DNA from 3 places in the Cupriavidus sp. PET2-C1 genome. Region 2 is predicted to be linked to each of the others. Evidence: predicted binding sites of a transcription regulator. Region 2 holds the regulator's gene; each other region holds the start of a gene.
The links. Region 2 encodes FliA, which starts transcription of late flagellar genes. Its sites were predicted from a motif close to CTAAAGTTTNNNNNNNNNNNGCCGNTA; they were not measured.
Positions count from the first base shown of each region.

Region 1 (5,759 bases), 1.1 Mb from region 2:
CGCCACGGCGCGCTCGCGCATGCTGGGCGTGTCGGTGTCGATTCCCCTGCCCTTGTCGCGGCTGCAGCGCGGCGAGCTGATCCAGGCGGAGTCGGAAGTCACGCAGGCCATGCTGGCCCTGCGCGAGGCCGAGCTGAAAACCGAGGTCGACGTGCGCAATGCGCTCACCGCGTTCCAGGCCGCGCAGGACAACCTGCAGCGCTACCGCGACTCGGTGATCGCCGATGCCGACCGGGTGCTGGACGGCATGCGCCAGTCGTACCGTCACGGCTCGGCCTCCTTGCTGGAACTGCTCGATGCGCAACGCACCGCGGACGAGACCTACCTCGACTACCTCCAGGCCCAGGCGGACCTGGCGGGCGCCACGGTGGAACTGCAGCTTTCCACCGGCTTGCGGCCCGCGCTTTGAAGGCCCGGTGCGCCCGGCCACGGCCGGGCGCACCAGACGCTTCGATTGCTTCGATTGCTTCGATTGCCTCGCATCAAAAGTCAAAGGAGAGCTGCCATGAAAGCCGTCAACCTTGCGCCGCCCGTCCAGCGGTGGCGCCTGTATCGCCTGAGCGTGATCGCGCGGCTGGACGATGTGCCCGACGTGCGCGTGGCCATGCGCTGCGCCACCAGCGACTGCGGCCAGTACCCGGCCAACGAGCGGCAGATGCCGCTCGGCCTGCCTCCAATCAAGTGCATGCTGAGCTTTGAGATCCGTATGCCGCAAATGCGGGCCGGGCAGTTGCTGGTCGCGCTTGAACGTGCCCTGGTCTCCGTGCCCATCATCCTGCTGCGCCTGGAGGTCATGGGCAACCATGCCGAGGCGGCGCACGCCGGACGCCTGAAACGGGTGCCTTCACCCGCTGGCGGCGCCAGCTCCAGGCCCGCCGCGAGCGCGCCGGCCGCGGTGGGGTGAAGCCCGGCCCATCCCGCGCGAAGGCGCGGCGATGGGCCGCGCAACCGGCACGATTGACCGGACTCCGGCGCAAAGCTACGATGGGCGCGGCGGGACCATCATCCCGCACCCTTGCGCCAAGCCCCAGACCAGCTCATGGTGATACCCCACGCGGCGGCAAGCGCCCCCGCCACGCCGGCTACCGCCCCCTTGCGGATGGCGCGCATCCTGTTGCCCCAACCCCTGCTCACCGCAAAGCCGCTGCTAGCGCTTGTGCTCTGGTTGCTGCTCGCCTTGCCCGGCACATCGCCGCTTGCCGCCGGGCAGCTGCAAATCCTTGGCGAGGCCGCCATGATCACCGGCGACGGCACACCGGCCACCGTCAGGCTGCCTTACTACTGGGACCGGTCCCGTCCCGGCCAGACCGGCGGCGCGCGATTTCTCCTGCGCTTCCCGGATTTGCCAGGCCGCCAGGGCATGGCCGCGCTGTATATCGAGCGGGCCGCCAATAGCTATGAAGTGCGCCTCAACGGCAGCAGCCTCGCCCACGCGGGCAGCCTGTCGGCCCCGGCGTCCTATGCCGGCCAGCAGCCATTGCTGATCCCGGTGCCGGCTGACCTGCTGCGCCCGGAGAACGAACTGATTGTCACGATCGCTGCCAGCGCCAGCTCGCGCGGCGGCCTGTCACGCGTGGAGTTCGGTGCCCCGGCACTGGTGGAGGCCCACTACCAGCGGGCGCTCTGGTTCAAGGTCATCGGCCCGATAGTCATCGCGGCGGCCAGTGTGCTGCTGGCTTGCCTGGCGGCGCTGGTGTGGTGGCGCCAGCGGGATCCCCTGTTCGGGTTATATGCCATCGCCGAGCTTGGCTGGTCTTTCGGGCTGGCCGAGTACTTCGTTTCCGACGACGCCGGCGCGCCCGATGCGTGGCTCGCGGTGGTGCTGGCCGGGCGGGCGGTCTTCATGTACGCGACCGCCAGGTTCGCCATCCTTGTGACCGGCCTGGAGGCGCGCTGGCTGCGCCGCGTGCTGCTGCTCTACCTGAGCGTCAAGCTTCCGCTGATCGCGCTGATGGTGGCGGCCCACAGCACCCGCGCCATGGTGGTGGCCAATGTGGTCGTCAATGTTGCGATGGCACTGTCGATCGTGGCCGTGCTGGTCCGCGCCGCCGTGACGCGCCCGGAGCGTGAGCGCACGGCGATTGCCGCCGCCCTTGGCCTCACCCTGCTCATCTCGATGCTGGATTTGATCCATGTCTGGTGGATCGGGGATGACTACTGGGACTCCTCCGTCACCCGCTACGTGTCGCTGATTTTCAGCCTGACCATGGGCTGGCTGCTGGTCGACCGCTACACGCGCGCCACACGCATGCTGGCTGCCCTGAACCAGAAGCTGGACAGCGCGGTCTCGCGCAAGGAGCAGGAACTGCATGCGCTGTACCGCCACTCCCGCGAGATGGAGCGCGAGCAGGCCACCCTGCAGGAGCGCGGCAGGATCATGCGCGATATCCATGACGGGCTTGGCAGCCAGCTGGTGGGCATGCTCTCCATGCTGCGCTCCGGCAGCCCATCCACGCACACGTTGCAGCAACAGCTGCAGCATGCGCTGGATGCCCTGAAACTATCCGTCGATGCGTTGCAGGACACCGGCGGCGACCTGGCCACCGTACTTGGCAACCTGCGCTACCGGCTTGGCCCGCGGCTGGAGGCGGCGGGATTGCGGGTGGACTGGCAGGTGGCGCGACTGCCGGCGCTGCACGACCTGACGCCGCAGCGGGTGCGTGAGCTGCACTACCTGTTGCTGGAAGTATTTTCCAATGCCATGCAGCATGCCGGCGGCAGCGCGATCCGGGTCTCGGCGCGCCATGATGCCGGCCAGCAAGCCCTGGTCGTCGAGATCCACGACAATGGCCGCGGCTTTACGCCCGAGGCTGCCGCGCACGGACGGGGATTGGGCAATATGCGCCAGCGCGCCGAAGCCATCGGGGCGGCGCTGGACCTGTGCTCTTCGGCGCAAGGGACGACCGTGCGGCTGGCGTTCGCGCTGGCGCCGCAGCCACCCGGCTCCGCCGATTAGCCCCCCGCACCCGTTCGATGTCAACCCGGGCGCGGGCAGCTCCGTTACCGGATTACCGGAATCAGACCTTGACGTCGATGGTCTGGCCAAGGTGAGGCGGATTGCTGGCCGGAACGCTGACTTGCGGCATCGAGCCCAGCAGGGTTGCCACGCTCTGAGCCTGCAGGTCCAGCGACTTGCGCAGCATCATGGTGGGCACCGGATCGCCGCCCGAGTTGCTAGCGGCGCTGACGAGGGAAATATCCATTGAATGGTCTTCCAGGTTGAAATTGAGGTTGAGATTGAAGCTACCGTTGAAGCTGCGGCTGAAGCTACGATTGGCATTGAAGCCAGCGGGAAGGCGCACCTCCCAGCATCCATGTTGTCGGCCATCAACCGGGAATCTTTAGCGCGGCGGTCGCAATAGCGGGCCACCCGCTTGGCATCCGGAACGTTTATCATAAGCAGCCCGGCCGAACTGGCCGGGGAAAGACCAGACAGCCCGCACCGTCAGGATAGCGGCTGAATCCGGCAAAACCAGTCACCAGAATGAACATCATGGGTCGGGCGCAAAACATTGCGGGAAGCGTCGCTATTTCGTGTTTGGCTTTTGGCATCTCGACGAATTGCCTGGCGCTGGATTCGGCCGAACTCTATGAGCGGGAATCGCCCAGCATCTGGGTGGTATCCGTCTTTGACGCGCAAGGCACGCGGTTCGGCCTGGGCAGCTCGGTGGTGATCGGGCCGGAGGAACTGGTCACCAACTGCCACGTGCTCAAGAGCGGCAAATCCGTCAGCATCCGGCGCGAGAAGGTCACGTATGGCGCCAGCCTGGTGCACGCCGATGTCGAGCGCGACCTCTGCATCCTGCGCGCCAAGGGCCTCACCGCCCCGGCGGTAAAGATCGCGCCGCTGGCCGCGCTCAAGGTGGGGCAGAAGGTCTACGCCATCGGCGCGCCGCGCGGCTACGAGCTGACGCTGAGCGATGGCCTGCTCTCCTCGCTGAACAAGGACGAGCGCGACCGCATCGTCCGCCTCCAGACCACCGCCCCGATCTCCCCGGGCTCCAGCGGTGGCGGCCTGTTCAACACGGACGGGCAGCTCGTCGGCATTACCTACCTGATGCGGACCGACGCGCAGAACATCAATTTTGCCATTCCCGCGCAATGGATCAGCGAGGTGCCAGCACGGTCCGCGCTGGCGCTGCAGAAATTCCGTAGCGAGACGGCGTCCGCCGCCCCGCCTGCCATGGCGCTCCCGCCTGGCCAGCCTGGGCAGCCTGGCCAGGGCGCCACGGCCTACGCCCCGGCCCGGCCTGCAGCCGGCCCGCAGGGCAGGCAACTGACCGGGGCCGAGCTGGCCAGCCATTTCACGCATCTTGGCAGGATCAATGCCACCGCGCCGTCCGGCGTTACGCTCTGGATGCAGGTCCGGGAAAGCGGCAGCCTGGATGTGACCAATTCCGTCAGCCGCGGCTATTCGTCCGGGCGCTACCGCATCGAGCCGGAAGCCAACCAGGTCTGCCTGGAGATGGCCAACCCGAGTTTCAACGCGATGCAAACATGCTATCGGCTGACCGAGGCCGACGGCCGCTATGTGATGCGATCCGCCACCAGCCCCTATTACTTTTCATACACGAAGTAGCAAGCGGGCGCCGGCCGCAACCGGTCGCCTCGCCATTTCTCTCAGGGCACAAGACATGGGAAACCGATATCGATATAGCGCCCCCGCCGCGCTGGCCGTGGCGTCGATGCTGCTGGGCGGCTGCGCGCCGACCACCGTCGGCGTGACCAGCCGCGCCAGCGACTACACCGGCAAGCCCACCCGCATGTATGTGCTGGGCACTACCGGCATGGGGTGGAACAGCGACTTCTCCGCGGCGTTCGCGGCCAAGTTCCGCGAGGTGACCCGGCAGTGCGGCGTGGAATCGGCGTACGACGAGATCTCGGGGCTGGAGCTGGACTCGACCGCGCTGACCGGCAGGATGCGTACGTTCGCCGCCGATACGGTGCTGACCATCGCCAACGGCGGGGGCGTGGTCAATGCGTCCGGCGGCCGCTTGTCGATCAACTATGGCACGACGCTGACGGATGTCAGGCAGAACCGCGCGGTGTGGAAAGGCAAATACACCTTCAGCCGCGGCGGCACCCTCATCCCGATCGAGGAGCGCGCCGCAGTCCTGGCGATCGACATCACCAACAGCCTGAAGAAAGACGGCTTCCTCACCGGCTGCGCGCAAATCGCGCTGGGCCAGAATGGCCGGCTCGACCCGGCTGCCGTGCCGCATGCCGCCGCCGGCGGCGGCACTGGCAACGGCCCGGCCGGCAGGACGAATACGATCAGCCCGGCCCGCCCGGCGCCACCCGTCTCCGCGCCTGCGGGCCCCGCTACCGCGGCAACCCTGCGGGACCTGCAAGACCTGCTGCCACCGAAGTGACAGGCGCGGGCCGCAACGGAATCAAGCGCCCAGCCCGGCCTCGTCCAGATCCGCGAACAGGATCGTGCCCGTCTCCGATTCGGTGACAAACACCTTGCGCGGCCGCCCCGGCTCAGCGGCGGGCTGGAACGCCAGGTTGGTGGTGGTTGCGCCTGCCGGGCTGGCGAGGATCGCCTCGGGCTCGCCGCGTTTGCTCAGCACCCACACGCAGCCCAGGCTGGCATGCGCCACAAACAGGCGGTCACGGCTGTCGATGGCCATGCCGTCGGGGCCGCTGGTGCCGTAGAAGGTAAAGAACTGCCCCACCTTCGACACGCTGCCGTCGGCCTGCAGCGGCACGCGCCACACGCAATTGCCGCGCGTGGCCGCCACGAACAGCACTTTTTC
Region 1 is NZ_CM137260.1:576,745-582,503, reverse strand. It holds gene ACX12D_RS22610 (TolC family protein) at 1-409, shown strand, start outside; gene ACX12D_RS22605 (hypothetical protein) at 506-904, shown strand; gene ACX12D_RS22600 (sensor histidine kinase) at 1,040-2,956, shown strand; gene ACX12D_RS22595 (YjfB family protein) at 3,018-3,302, opposite strand; gene ACX12D_RS22590 (S1C family serine protease) at 3,539-4,579, shown strand; gene ACX12D_RS22585 (hypothetical protein) at 4,635-5,372, shown strand; gene ACX12D_RS22580 (SMP-30/gluconolactonase/LRE family protein) at 5,394-5,759, opposite strand, start outside.
Region 1: ACX12D_RS22595 (YjfB family protein) is a predicted target of FliA. The motif match lies at 3,319-3,345, and genes of this name have one in related genera.

Region 2 (5,759 bases):
CCGATGGTCAGCGTCTTGAGCATCATGTTCTTGGCGGTGTTGAGGACTTCCACGTTGGCCTGGTAGGAACGCGAGGCCGAGATCATGTTGACCATCTCCTCCACCGGGTTGACGTTTGGCATCGTGACGTAGCCGTCGGCATTGGCCAGCGGATGCGTGGGGTTGTGCACCATGCGCGGGGGCGACGGATCTTCCATCACGCCCTCCACCTGCACGCCGCCCACGTCGTTCTGGCCCGGGGTGGCGGCAAGGCCGAACACCACTTGCTTGGCGCGGTAAGGCTGGCCGTTGGGGCCGACCGCACTGTCGGCATTGGCCAGGTTGGACGCGGTCACGTTCATGCGCTGCGACTGCGCGGCCATGGCCGAGCCGGCGACTTCGAAGATGTTCATTGCTGGCATGGCGTGCTCACTGCTGGATGGCCGACAGCATGGTCTTGATCTTGGCGCTCATCACGGTCAGCCCGGACTCGAAGTGCACCGCATTGTCGGCAAAGGCGACGCGCTCGGTGTCCATCTCGACGGTATTGCCATCGATGCTCGACTGCATCGGGATGCGGTAGTCGAGTTGCATCTTGTCGGCGAACGCAGACGTCACGCCCGGCAAGTGGCGCACCGAGGTGGTGGACAGCGACACGCCTTCGGCTTGCTTTCCGCGCTCGACGCTTTGCGCCAGCGTGCTGGAGAAATCGAAGTCGCGCGCCTTGTAGCCGGGTGTGTCGGCGTGGGCGATATTGGAGGCAATCACCGATTGCCGCTGGGTCCGCAAGCTCAGCGCTTCTTGTTGGAAGCGCAACGCCGCATCGAGTCTGTCAATCATGTCTGTGTCTCGCTGGAGGGGGAGAGCAACGAAGGTCGACCTTCTTCAGGTGTGCCATCTTAGGGGCGGCCCCGTCATGCCAATCGCACGAATAGGGCAAAGAAAACCGCGCATTTCGACTCGAGCAAGAACGCGGGGCTGCCTACAATAGGACCCGTTGACACGCACGCGGCACCCGCTTTCGCGGTGCGGCCCGCGTCGTTTCCTTGCCTGGATGTACACATGAACCCTCGTTTCCGCGCCACCGCGGCGCGCGCCCTGCTCTGCGTGCTGGCCGCTGGCGGCACGCTGGCCGGCAGCGCCGGCGCGGCGCCGCCCTCGCCGTATCCCGAAGACCCGGTGCGCGCCGCGGTCGAACAATTCCTTGAGCGCCAGACTGCCGGCCTGCCCGGCAAGGCCACCATCCAGGTGGTGCCGCCCTCGGGCGGGCGCGCGCCGGATTGCCCGTTGCCCGAGCCGTTCCTGCCACCGGGCGCGTCTCCCTGGGGCCGGGTCTCGGTCGGCGTGCGCTGCGCCGGCGAACGTCCCTGGACCCGCTACGTGCAAGCGCGCGTGTCGGTGGTGGCCGACTACTATGTGGCCGGGCGCAACCTGATGCCCGGCGAGGCCATCGATGCGGCCGACATGGAAGTCCGCCAGGGCGACCTGGCATCGCTGCCGCGCGCGGTGGTGACGGATCCCGCCCAGGTGAGCGGCGCGGTGGCGGCCAACCGCATCGCGGCGGGTTCCCCGATGCGGATGGATCTGCTGAAGAAAGCCATTGCCGTACGCCAGGGCCAGAACGTGACTGTGCTGGTGGAAGGCGATTCGTTCCAGCTCAGCAGCGAAGGCAAGGTCATGGCCGAGGCCGCGGTGGGCAACAACGTCCAGGTGCGCCTCAAGAGCGGTCAGGTGGTCAATGCGCTGGTGCGCAACGGTGACACGGTGGTGCTGCAGCAATAGGGAGTCGGGACGGCGACGCCTGGAGTTGCGCATGCGTCTCATGGGTCGGCTCATGAGACAATACCGCGCGCTCCGGGGCCGGAAAAACGGCGCCGCGGCGCCGCAATTCGACCTAAAGTTTCGCCCGAAGCATCCGATAAGCCAAAGGTACCCAGCAAGGAATCATCGTGAAGATCAATCAGACCACCTCGTCGAGGCCGAGCGACGCCATCGACGGCGCCGTGCGCAGCGTGGCCGGCGCCCCCGGATCGACGGCTGCCCCGGAGACGTCCAGCGTACGCGTCAGCAGCCCCCTGTCGGCCCAGGTGCGCGAGATCGGCGCGCGCATGGTAGAAGACCATGACGACGATATCGACACCGCCAAGGTCGAAGAGATCCGCCAGGCCATCTCCGAAGGCCGCATCAAGATCGACCCAAGCAAGATCGCCGACGGCCTGCTCGCGTCCCTGCGCGAACTCAGCGGCGGCGCCTGACACCGCGGCTTGCTACGGGCCGCATCGCCAACCCCACCCCAAGATAGGCAAGCCATGAGCCAGTCCCTGATCCAGAACCTGCGCCGCGAAACCGAGCTCGCGCAGGAGTTCGCCACCGTGCTGGGCGAAGAAAGAAGCCTGATCAAGGCCGGCGATTACCAGGCCCTTGCCGGGGTGCTGGAACGCAAGGTCGAACTGGCCGGATTGCTGGGCGCGCTGACGCGCACGCGCGAGGCGCAGATGGGCGCCATGGGAATTCGCACCGGCGCGGGCGGCCAGCTGTTCGGGCGCCAGATCGATCCATCGGTGGAAGCCGCATGGCGGACGCTGGTGTTTGCGGCACGCGCTGCAAGCGACGCCAATGCGCTGAATGCCGCGGTTGTGGATGCGCACCTCGAGTTCACCGAGGAAGCGATTCTGGCGTTGCGGCAACGGGGTGACAACACGACGCTGTATGGGCGCGACGGGCGCGCGCAGACCGGGCCGCAAGGGGTCAGTCTGGCGACTGGTTGAATGGGGTAGCGGTTGAGCTGGGTAGTTTGTGGCATCTCGTTCTTGCGAGTGCCCGCCCTCTCCCCCGGCCCCTCTCCCACAAGTGGGAGAGGGGAGCAAACCAGCTGGGGGGAATTGGCCAACGCCTCGGTTTAGCCGTGTGACCCGCCCCCCAGGCGGGGAACACCCAAGCGCGATGCGAAGCGAGCCGTAAAGGTTTGAATCTCCCGTTATGCGGCGCCGCATCCGGGTCGCCTTCTTTGCCTACTTTCTTGGCGAGACAAGAAAGTAGGTCGCCGCCCCGCAGGGGTGGTGAAACTGCAGTTGAAGTTGCAGTTAAGCAGTTGCGGTTAAGCAGTTGCGGTTGCGGCTAAGCACCCCCCCTCACCGAAACCCAACCGTAACCTCATTAGCCTGCCCAATCAAAACCGGCGTCAACGCCCCCTTCCCCGGCACCTGAAAGGCAAACACAAAGCCCTTGGCAGCGTCATCCCCGCTAAACGCCTCGGTCAGCCCCTCAGCCCCCGAAAGCAATACACACCGTTGCGCATTGCATAGGTAAGCCTGCAGTGCATTCGGCGGCGTACGCGAGAAGCTATAGCGCCACCGCACTGTCGTGATTGCGCCCTGCGCCTGCGGCAGATAGCCGGTCGGTGAAATCGGGACGGAAACGGTACGCAGGCCTTTGCTGTATAGCGCAGGCCCGTTCACCGAAGCCGACCAGCTATGCAACGCCTGCCCGCCAGGCGCTGCCAGTGCCGGGCAGCACGCCACGGCGAGCGTCAACGCGGCGAAGCGCTTGGGCCAGTGGCTCACAGCAACCCGCGCAACTGCGAACGCAGCCGTGTGATCGCCTGGCTACGGATCTGGCACACGCGCGACTCGGTGACTTCCAGCACCGCGCCGATTTCCCGCAGGTTCAGCTCCTGGTCATAGCACAGCGACAGCACCAGCTTCTCCCGCTCGGGCAGGCGCTCGATGGCGCGGATCAGCGCTTCGCGCATGCCGCTCTCCATCAGCACCGTGAGCGGGTTGCCGTCATCGCTCACGCTCAGGTGCCGGTCCAGGAAGTCCTCTTCGCCGGAGCGCTCGAAGTCTTCATAGTGCAGCAGCTGGCAGCCATAGACCTCGTTGAGCAGCGTCTGGTATTCGTCCAGCGGCAGCTCCAGTTCCTGGGCCACTTCGGAATCGAGCGGCGCACGGCCCAGCGTTTGCTCCAGGCCGCGCACGGTGCGCTCGATCCGCCGCGTGAACTGGCGCAGGCTGCGCGACTGCCAGTCGTTGGCGCGCACCTCGTCGAGCATGGCGCCGCGAATGCGCTGGCTGGCGTAGGTCTCGAAACGCGCACCGTGGGTGTCTTCATAGCGCTTGGCGGCGTCGAGCAGGCCGATCATGCCGGCCTGGATCAAGTCATCGAGCTGCACGCTGGCAGGCAGCTTGGCCGCCAGTTGCAAGGCGATGCGACGCACCAGCGACGCATGCGCCGTCACGGTATCAGTCTGTTCGAGCTTTCCCTGAATCGTATACATGGTGGAATTCTCGTGAGTCCTAGCTTGCAGGTCCCGGCGCTTAAGCCAGGGCCGTGGCCGTCGGCGCCATTGGCGCCGACAGGGTTGAACGGGGATCGGAGGACATTGGCCAGCTGGCAATGCCTGTGGCAATTCGGCGCAATGCGGCGGTGGCGGGCGCGGCCGGGAAGGCCTCGACCACGCAACGGCCCAATGCGGTACTGCGCTCGACCAGCGGATCGTGCGGCAGGCTGCCCGCGGGGCTGGCCTCGACGCCAAGGTACTGGCTGGCGGTACGGGCCAGGTTGCCCAGCACCGCACTGGCGGCAGCGTCCCCGGCGGCGGCGTTGATCACCAGGTGGAAACGCCGGCAGGCGTACAGGTGATTGAGCTGCTTGATGCAAGCGTATGCGGCCTTGATCGAGGCCGGCTCCGCGCGCAGCACCACGATGAGGTTGTGCGCCGCGCCAGCCATTTGCGACAAGCCGCCATCCGCATCGCTGCGGGCATCGCTGAGCACGGTGCGAAACGACTTGAGCAACTGCAGGTCGCCATTGGCCTGGGGGCTGCCCGGCAGCACGGCAACGGTGCCGGCGGGACGCTTGCCGAGCGCTGCGTCGAGCGTCACCGCGCCTCCCAGCACCGCGGCCAGGGTGCCTTCCGGCATGGCGCCGGCAAGCCGGGTGGCGCGGGCGCCGAAGCGGTCCTCATCGACGAGCAGCACGCGTTCGCCTTGCAGGGCAAGGGCGTTGGCCAGCCCCAGTGCCACCGTGGTGGCCCCGGCACCGGCATCGCTTGCGACCACGGCAATGCGGCGCGTGGCGCGTGGCGCCAACATGCGCCGCAGGCTTTCCGCCTGGTCGGTTGCGAGTGAATTCACGGCTTATTCTCCCTGCGCCAGCGTCTCGAACACGCGGCTTGCGCTCATGCGCGCCTCGAGCTGGCCCCCGGCGACGCCCAGTTGGAACGTCTGCTCCGGCGCTTCCTGAACGGCGGGCTGCGTGGCGCGGCCGCTGCGGGCGGGATAGTTTTCCAGCACGTCGAGCAAGGCCAGCAAACGGCCGATGCCTTCGACCAGCACAGCGGCGCCGCAAGCCTGGCGAGCCGGCGCGCGGCCGGTCAGCCGCGCCAGGAATGCAGCGACCGAATCATCGCAGGCCTGCTCGAGGCGCAGCGCGGCCACACCCATCTGCAGCGCGAGCAAGCGGGCGCAGGCCTGCGCTTCGGCCTGTGCGGGTTCATTGCCGCCGTCGCCTTGGCCCAGGTGGTCCAGCGCATGGCGCAGCGTGCGCAGTTGCGCTTCGCCGGCTTCGGCCCAGCGGGCCCAGCGTGCTAGTTGCGCGCCCTCGGCCGACAGCGCCGGGTCGCACAGCAGGTAGTGCACGGCGAGCGTCTGGCCGTTCTCGCGGTCGACCACGCGCGACACCAGCAAGCCGGCATCGGTGCCGCCCTCGGCGGCGGAGCGGGCGCCGCGGGCCTGGCCTTCGAGCACGCGCACCGGGCATTGCGCGATCCACTGCACCGC
Region 2 is NZ_CM137260.1:2,593,442-2,599,200, reverse strand. It holds gene flgC (flagellar basal body rod protein FlgC) at 1-401, opposite strand, end outside; gene flgB (flagellar basal body rod protein FlgB) at 409-819, opposite strand; gene flgA (flagellar basal body P-ring formation chaperone FlgA) at 1,042-1,761, shown strand; gene flgM (flagellar biosynthesis anti-sigma factor FlgM) at 1,929-2,234, shown strand; gene ACX12D_RS31610 (flagella synthesis protein FlgN) at 2,289-2,747, shown strand; gene ACX12D_RS31605 (flagellar protein FlhE) at 3,111-3,542, opposite strand; gene ACX12D_RS31600 (RNA polymerase sigma factor FliA) at 3,539-4,255, opposite strand; gene ACX12D_RS31595 (MinD/ParA family ATP-binding protein) at 4,296-5,114, opposite strand; gene flhF (flagellar biosynthesis protein FlhF) at 5,118-5,759, opposite strand, start outside.

Region 3 (5,759 bases), on a different replicon from region 2:
AGGTCACCCGCGCCAGCGCGACACCCTCGGCGCCTTGATGTGATCCTTGATGTGATCCTTGATGTGCGCCTTGATGTGTGCCCTCGGCCTTGCCAATGATGCCGCCTTTCACCACCACATTGCCGCCCGCCTCCACATGGGCAGCCTCGATGGTGCCGCTGACGATCACGTCGCCGGTCACGCGCACTGTCATGCCGGTCCTGATATCCCCGTTGACGCGCAGCGTGCCGTCGAAGGTGACGTTGCCGGAGTGCATGTCCACCGCTTCCACATCGACCACCGGGCTCACCGACACGCCCTGCGCCAACACGGCCGGCGAGCCGGAGATCGCCGCCACCAGTACCTCGGGATCGGCGGGATCCGGCGCCACGCCGGTCAGGCCGTCCGCAAACGGCGGATCGATGGCCGGCACGGCGGGCACGACCTTGCCGAAGACATCGATGCCGTCGCTGCCCTGGCGGGCCGGGATGCGCCGCATCAGCGGCGTGCCGGGATTCACCAGCAAGAGCGTGCCCAGGTCGCGCAGGTCGATGCGGCCGCTTTCGTCCTCGGCCACCAGCGGCTTGGGAGGGGCCAGCAGGCTCTCGAAGCGCGCTGGCGTGCCAGGCAGCGGCGCGCGTCCAGTGGCAATCTCAAGCCCGTCGCAATAGCCGGCCTCGACCGCGCCACGCAGTGCCGCGCTGTCCGGTTCGGCCTTGACGCCGCGCTCGGCCAGCGCGGCACGGATATCGTCCCGTGTCACCTCGCGCCCGCCCTGCGGCGGCAGCAGGTTGAGCCGCACGCTCAGATTGTCGCTGCTGACGCTGAGATCGAAGTAGCCGTCGGTCAGTTCGCCAATCAGCGCCTCCACGGGCGTCCCCTCGATGGCGCGCTGGCATTGCGCGAGAAAGGCGCCGATTGCGGCGGTATCCAGTTTCGCCTCCGCCCAGCCGCCCCTGGCCAGCGCCTCTTGCAGCGCGGCGCGGTCCGGCGCCATGCGGCCCGGCATGGCAGCATATGCCGCGCGCAGCTGCCGCGCGCTGTCGTCCAGGCTAATCTGCAAGCCGCCGGCCTCTGTGTCTTGTCCCCGGTTTTCCATTCGGTTGTTCCCATGATGGATCGTGTCCGGACGGCTCCGCCCCGTCCTCGGGGTCGTCCGCAATCCCGGCCTCGGCAGTGCCGCGCCGCCGCTGCGCCATGGCGCGGCCGCCCGGTGCCCGTGGCCTGCCAGGCAGGCCCTTGAAGCCGGGGATGTCATTGATGCGCTGCGGGATCTCGGTCCCTTTTGGCGCACACAACACCATCGGCCGATTCGCCGGAAACTTGAGCCGCAGCACCGCCAGCAACCCACCGCCATGGCGAAAAATGTACACTTCTGCCCATCGACGGAACGCCGTGCCGCAATGCCAGAGGATCACAGATGATTGTGCGAGACCGCCCATCGGGACTGAGGTTGTTCCTGGTCCTGCGAGGCTCGATCCTGTCGCGCATCTGGCGCGTGCTGCTGGTGAACTTGCTGGTAGCGGTCGCCGTCACGCTCAGCCACGGCGCGTTCTTCGAGCACAAGGTCACGCTTACGGCCATCCCCTTCACGCTGATCGGCCTGCCGCTGGCCATCTTCCTGGGCTTTCGCAATACCGCCGCCTACGATCGCTTTTGGGAAGGGCGCAAGCTGTGGGGAGAGCTGGTGGTGCGCAGCCAGAACCTGGCACGGCAATGCCTCAGCCTGATCGCGGACAACGTGCCGGACAGCGCCGGCCATAAACCGGCGGGCCTGAGCGACGCGCGCGTGCGCATGATCTCCCGCACGATTGCCTACGCGTACACGCTGCGCAACCGTTTGCGCGGCGCCAGCGCCGCCACCGGCCTGGACCCCGCGTGGCTGCGCCCGGCGGAGCTCGCCGACCTGCAGCGCAGCACCAATGCGCCCGCCTTGCTGATGATGCGCATGGGCGAAGACCTGGGCCAGTGCGTGCGGCAGCACCGCGTCGAGCCCTGCCTCGCCGCCGGCATCGACGACACCTTGTCGGCCATGATGGCCACGGCGGTGGCGTGCGACCGCATCCACAACACGCCCATCCCGTTCTCGTACACGCTGCTGCTGCACCGTACCGCCTACCTGTATTGTTTTTTGCTGCCGTTCGGCCTGGTGGATACCATCGGCTTCGTCACGCCCGTCGTGGTGGCCATCGTGGCCTACACCTTCTTCGGCCTGGATGCGCTGGGCGATGAGCTGGAAGAACCGTTCGGCACCAGTGCCAACGACCTGCCGCTCGATGCGCTCTGCCGCACCATCGAAATCGCCATGAAGGAAGCGCTGGGCGAGACCGCGCTGCCGCCGCCGCTCGTACCTGTGGATTACTGCCTGCTTTAGTGGGCTCTGTTTAGGGGGCTCTGTTTAGGGGGCTGTTCAGGGGGCCTGGCGAGGCGGCGCCGGCATGCGCCGGTTGCACCACTCGCCCGGCCAGGCGCGACTTTCGGTAAACTGCCGCTGTACCGGCGCAGCGTCGTCCGGCTTTGGCGCACGCCTCACCGCTTTTCCCCAGGTTCCAGACATCCCAGATGGCCCAGAAGTCCCCGGCGTCCAAGACGCCCGCCGCACCGGCGCCCAGCCCCCACGAAATCCGTCCCGGCCAGTCCATCGAGCTGCTCAAGGCGCTGCATATCCTCACGCGCGACGGCAAGATGAACCAGGACAGCCGCCGCAAGCTCAAGCAGGTCTACCACCTGTTCCAGTTCATCGAGCCGCTGCTGCAGGACCTCAAGCAAGATCACCCCGACGTGACGCTGGTCGACCACGGCGCTGGCAAGTCCTACCTCGGCTTCATCCTGTACGACCTGTTCTTCAAGGCGCAGCTCGACCAGTCGCACATCTACGGCATCGAGACGCGCGAGGAACTGGTGCGCAGCTCGCAAGAGCTCGCCAGCCGGCTGGATTTCAAGGGCATGTCGTTCCTGAACCTGTCGGTCGCGGATTCGATCACGTCTGACCAGCTTCCGCCCACCATCGATATCGTTACCGCGCTGCACGCCTGCAACACGGCCACGGACGATGCGATCCGCTTCGCGCTGGAAAAGCGCGCCAAGTACATCGTGGTGGTGCCGTGCTGCCAGGCCGAGGTGGCCGGCGTGCTGCGCAAGAACAAGGGCAAGCTGCTGGCCGGCAATCCGCTGACCGAGATCTGGCGCCACCCGCTGCATACGCGCGAGTTCGGCAGCCAGGTGACCAACGTGCTGCGTTGCCTGCAGCTGGAGGCGCACGGCTACCAGGTCAGCGTGACCGAGCTGGTGGGCTGGGAGCATTCGATGAAGAACGAGCTCATCATCGCGCAGTACAAGGACCTGCCGCGCCGCCGCCCGGCCGAGCGGCTGAACGAAGTGCTGCGCACGCTGGGACTGGAAGAGATGGAAGCGCGCTTCTATACGCAGGAGCCGGCTGCCGCCGGCTGAATCTGACTCGCGCCATGCCAACGGCGCGCTGCTGTCCACAAGCTGAAACGCGCCGCTTCGACGGCGCGTTTTTTATGTCCCGCCGGCCTCGGTCATCAGCTTGCGCCAGCCGTCGTGGCCGAGCCGGCGCATGGTTTCCTGGTTGCGCTCGTAGATATCCGACGCATCGGGAAAAGCCGCCACGGCCCGCGCGATGCTGTCCTCGCGCAGCAGGTGCAGGATGGGGTAAGGCGCACGGTTGGTGTAGTTCTCGATGTCGTCCGGCTCGCTGCCGCCGAACTCGTAATGCGGATGGAAGCTGGCAATCTGCAGGATGCCCGCCAGGCGCAGGCTCTTGAGCAAGCGCTCGGCGAAATAGAGGAAATCGTTGTAGTCGAGAAACTCGGCCAGCGCGCGTGGCACGATCAGCAGGGTCGTATCGATCTCGGCAGGGTCGGCATCGGCAAGCGTGCGCAACTCGGTTTCGAGATCGGCGAGCACGCCCTCGGTGTCGGTGGCATCGCTCACCGTATAGCGGATCTGCCGCTTCACGTGCACCGCCTTGGCGAAGGGGCACAGGTTGAGGCCGATCACCGCGCGCTCCAGCCATTGCTGGGTGGCGCCTACGATGGACTGGGTGGATGTCGAAGCGGTGGGCATGGCGATGCGTGACTGCGCTAAACCGCCATTTTACCCCCCCGCCCCGGCGGGCCAAAGGCCAAAGGGCAAAGGGGCTTAGCGGCGCGCCCCGTAGATCTGCCTGGCCAGCGCCTCGGCCTGGCGCATGGCCGCATCGCGCTCGGCCGTGCTCAGCTTTGCGCAGACGTACTCCAGGTTGGCGGTGTCCAGGTCGGTGACGTGGCGCTCGCCGGACAGCACGATCACCTTGCGCCACATGCAGGCCTTGACGCGGTCGCGCTCCAGCCCGAGGCAGCCGGACTGCAGGCAGTACGAGAGGTTGCGCTGGGACAGGAAATCGCCTTTCATCGCCTTTTCCTGCAACCCCTGCGCGGTTTCCTGCGCGAGCGCCGGGTGCACGCCGGCCACGAGGCCCAGCACGACCAGCAAGACCAGAACCAAGGCCCGCGCGGCGGGAAGAGGCAACGACAAGCGGGACGGCAAGGGCATGAGAGGCGCGGGAGACCAGTGGCACGAGGGAAGGGGCGATCTTAGCAGTTGCCCCTGCCCTATATAATCCGATCCGCCGCACCCTGCCTTGCGCCCCTTTGCGTGATCGACCGCCTTGCCCCGGATCCAACCCATGTCTGCACCCGCCGCCTCCCTCCCCGCCGCCAGCGTCGCCGTGATCGGCGGCGGCCCCGCAGGCCTGATGGCGGCCGAGGTACTGGCCGCGCGCGGGTTTCGCGTGGACGTGTATGACGCCATGCCCTCGGTGGGCCGGAAGTTCCTGATGGCCGGGCGCGGAGGCATGAACCTCACGCATTCCGAAGCGGCGCAGCCCTTCCTCGGGCGCTATGGCAAGCGCAGCGCGCAAATCGCACCGCTGCTGGCCGGCTTCGATCCGCAAGCGCTGCGCGGCTGGGTGCACGGCCTCGGCATCGAGACCTTCGTCGGCAGCTCGGGCCGCGTCTTTCCCACCGACATGAAAGCCGCGCCAATGCTGCGCGCGTGGCTGCACCGCCTGCGCGAGGCCGGCGTGCAGTTCCATATGCGCCGTCGCTGGCTGGGCTGGGACGATGCGTCGGGCCAGCTGCGCTTTGCCACGCCCGAGGGCGAGCTGCTGGTCCAGGCCAATGCCACGGTGCTGGCGCTTGGCGGCGGCAGCTGGGCACGCCTGGGTTCCGACGGCGCATGGGTGCCGCTGCTGGCAGCGCGCGGCGTGGACATCGCCCCGTTGCGCCCCGCCAACTGCGGCTTCGATGTCGCCTGGAGCGAGCACTTCCGCACACGTTTTGCCGGCCACCCGCTGAAGGCCGTGGCCATCGGGCTGCGCGAGCGCGATGGCGTGGAGCACTATCGCCAGGGCGAGTTCGTCATCACGGCCGGCGGCATCGAGGGGAGCCTGGTCTATGCGCTGAGCGCACCAATGCGCGACCTGCTCGAAACCACCGGCGAGGCCACGATCCATCTCGACCTGGCGCCGGGCCTGCCGGCCGAACGCGTGGCCGAAGCGGTGCAGCGCCCGCGCGGCGCGCGCTCGCTATCGAGCCACCTGCAGAGCAAGCTGGGCATCACCGGCGTCAAGGCCGGCTTGCTGCGCGAATGCTTGTCAAAGGAAGAATTTGCCGACCCCGCGCGGCTGGCGGCAGCGCTCAAGGCGCTGCCCCTGCGCCTGCTGCGCGCGCGCCCGATCGATGAAGTGATCAGCAGCGCGGGCGGCGTCGCGTTCG
Region 3 is NZ_CM137259.1:1,157,195-1,162,953, reverse strand. It holds gene ACX12D_RS05305 (DUF342 domain-containing protein) at 1-1,078, opposite strand, end outside; gene ACX12D_RS05300 (bestrophin family protein) at 1,400-2,353, shown strand; gene ACX12D_RS05295 (class I SAM-dependent methyltransferase) at 2,542-3,429, shown strand; gene ACX12D_RS05290 (DUF1415 domain-containing protein) at 3,502-4,068, opposite strand; gene ACX12D_RS05285 (hypothetical protein) at 4,144-4,536, opposite strand; gene ACX12D_RS05280 (TIGR03862 family flavoprotein) at 4,670-5,759, shown strand, end outside.
Region 3: ACX12D_RS05305 (DUF342 domain-containing protein) is a predicted target of FliA. The motif match lies at 1,281-1,307, and genes of this name have one in related genera.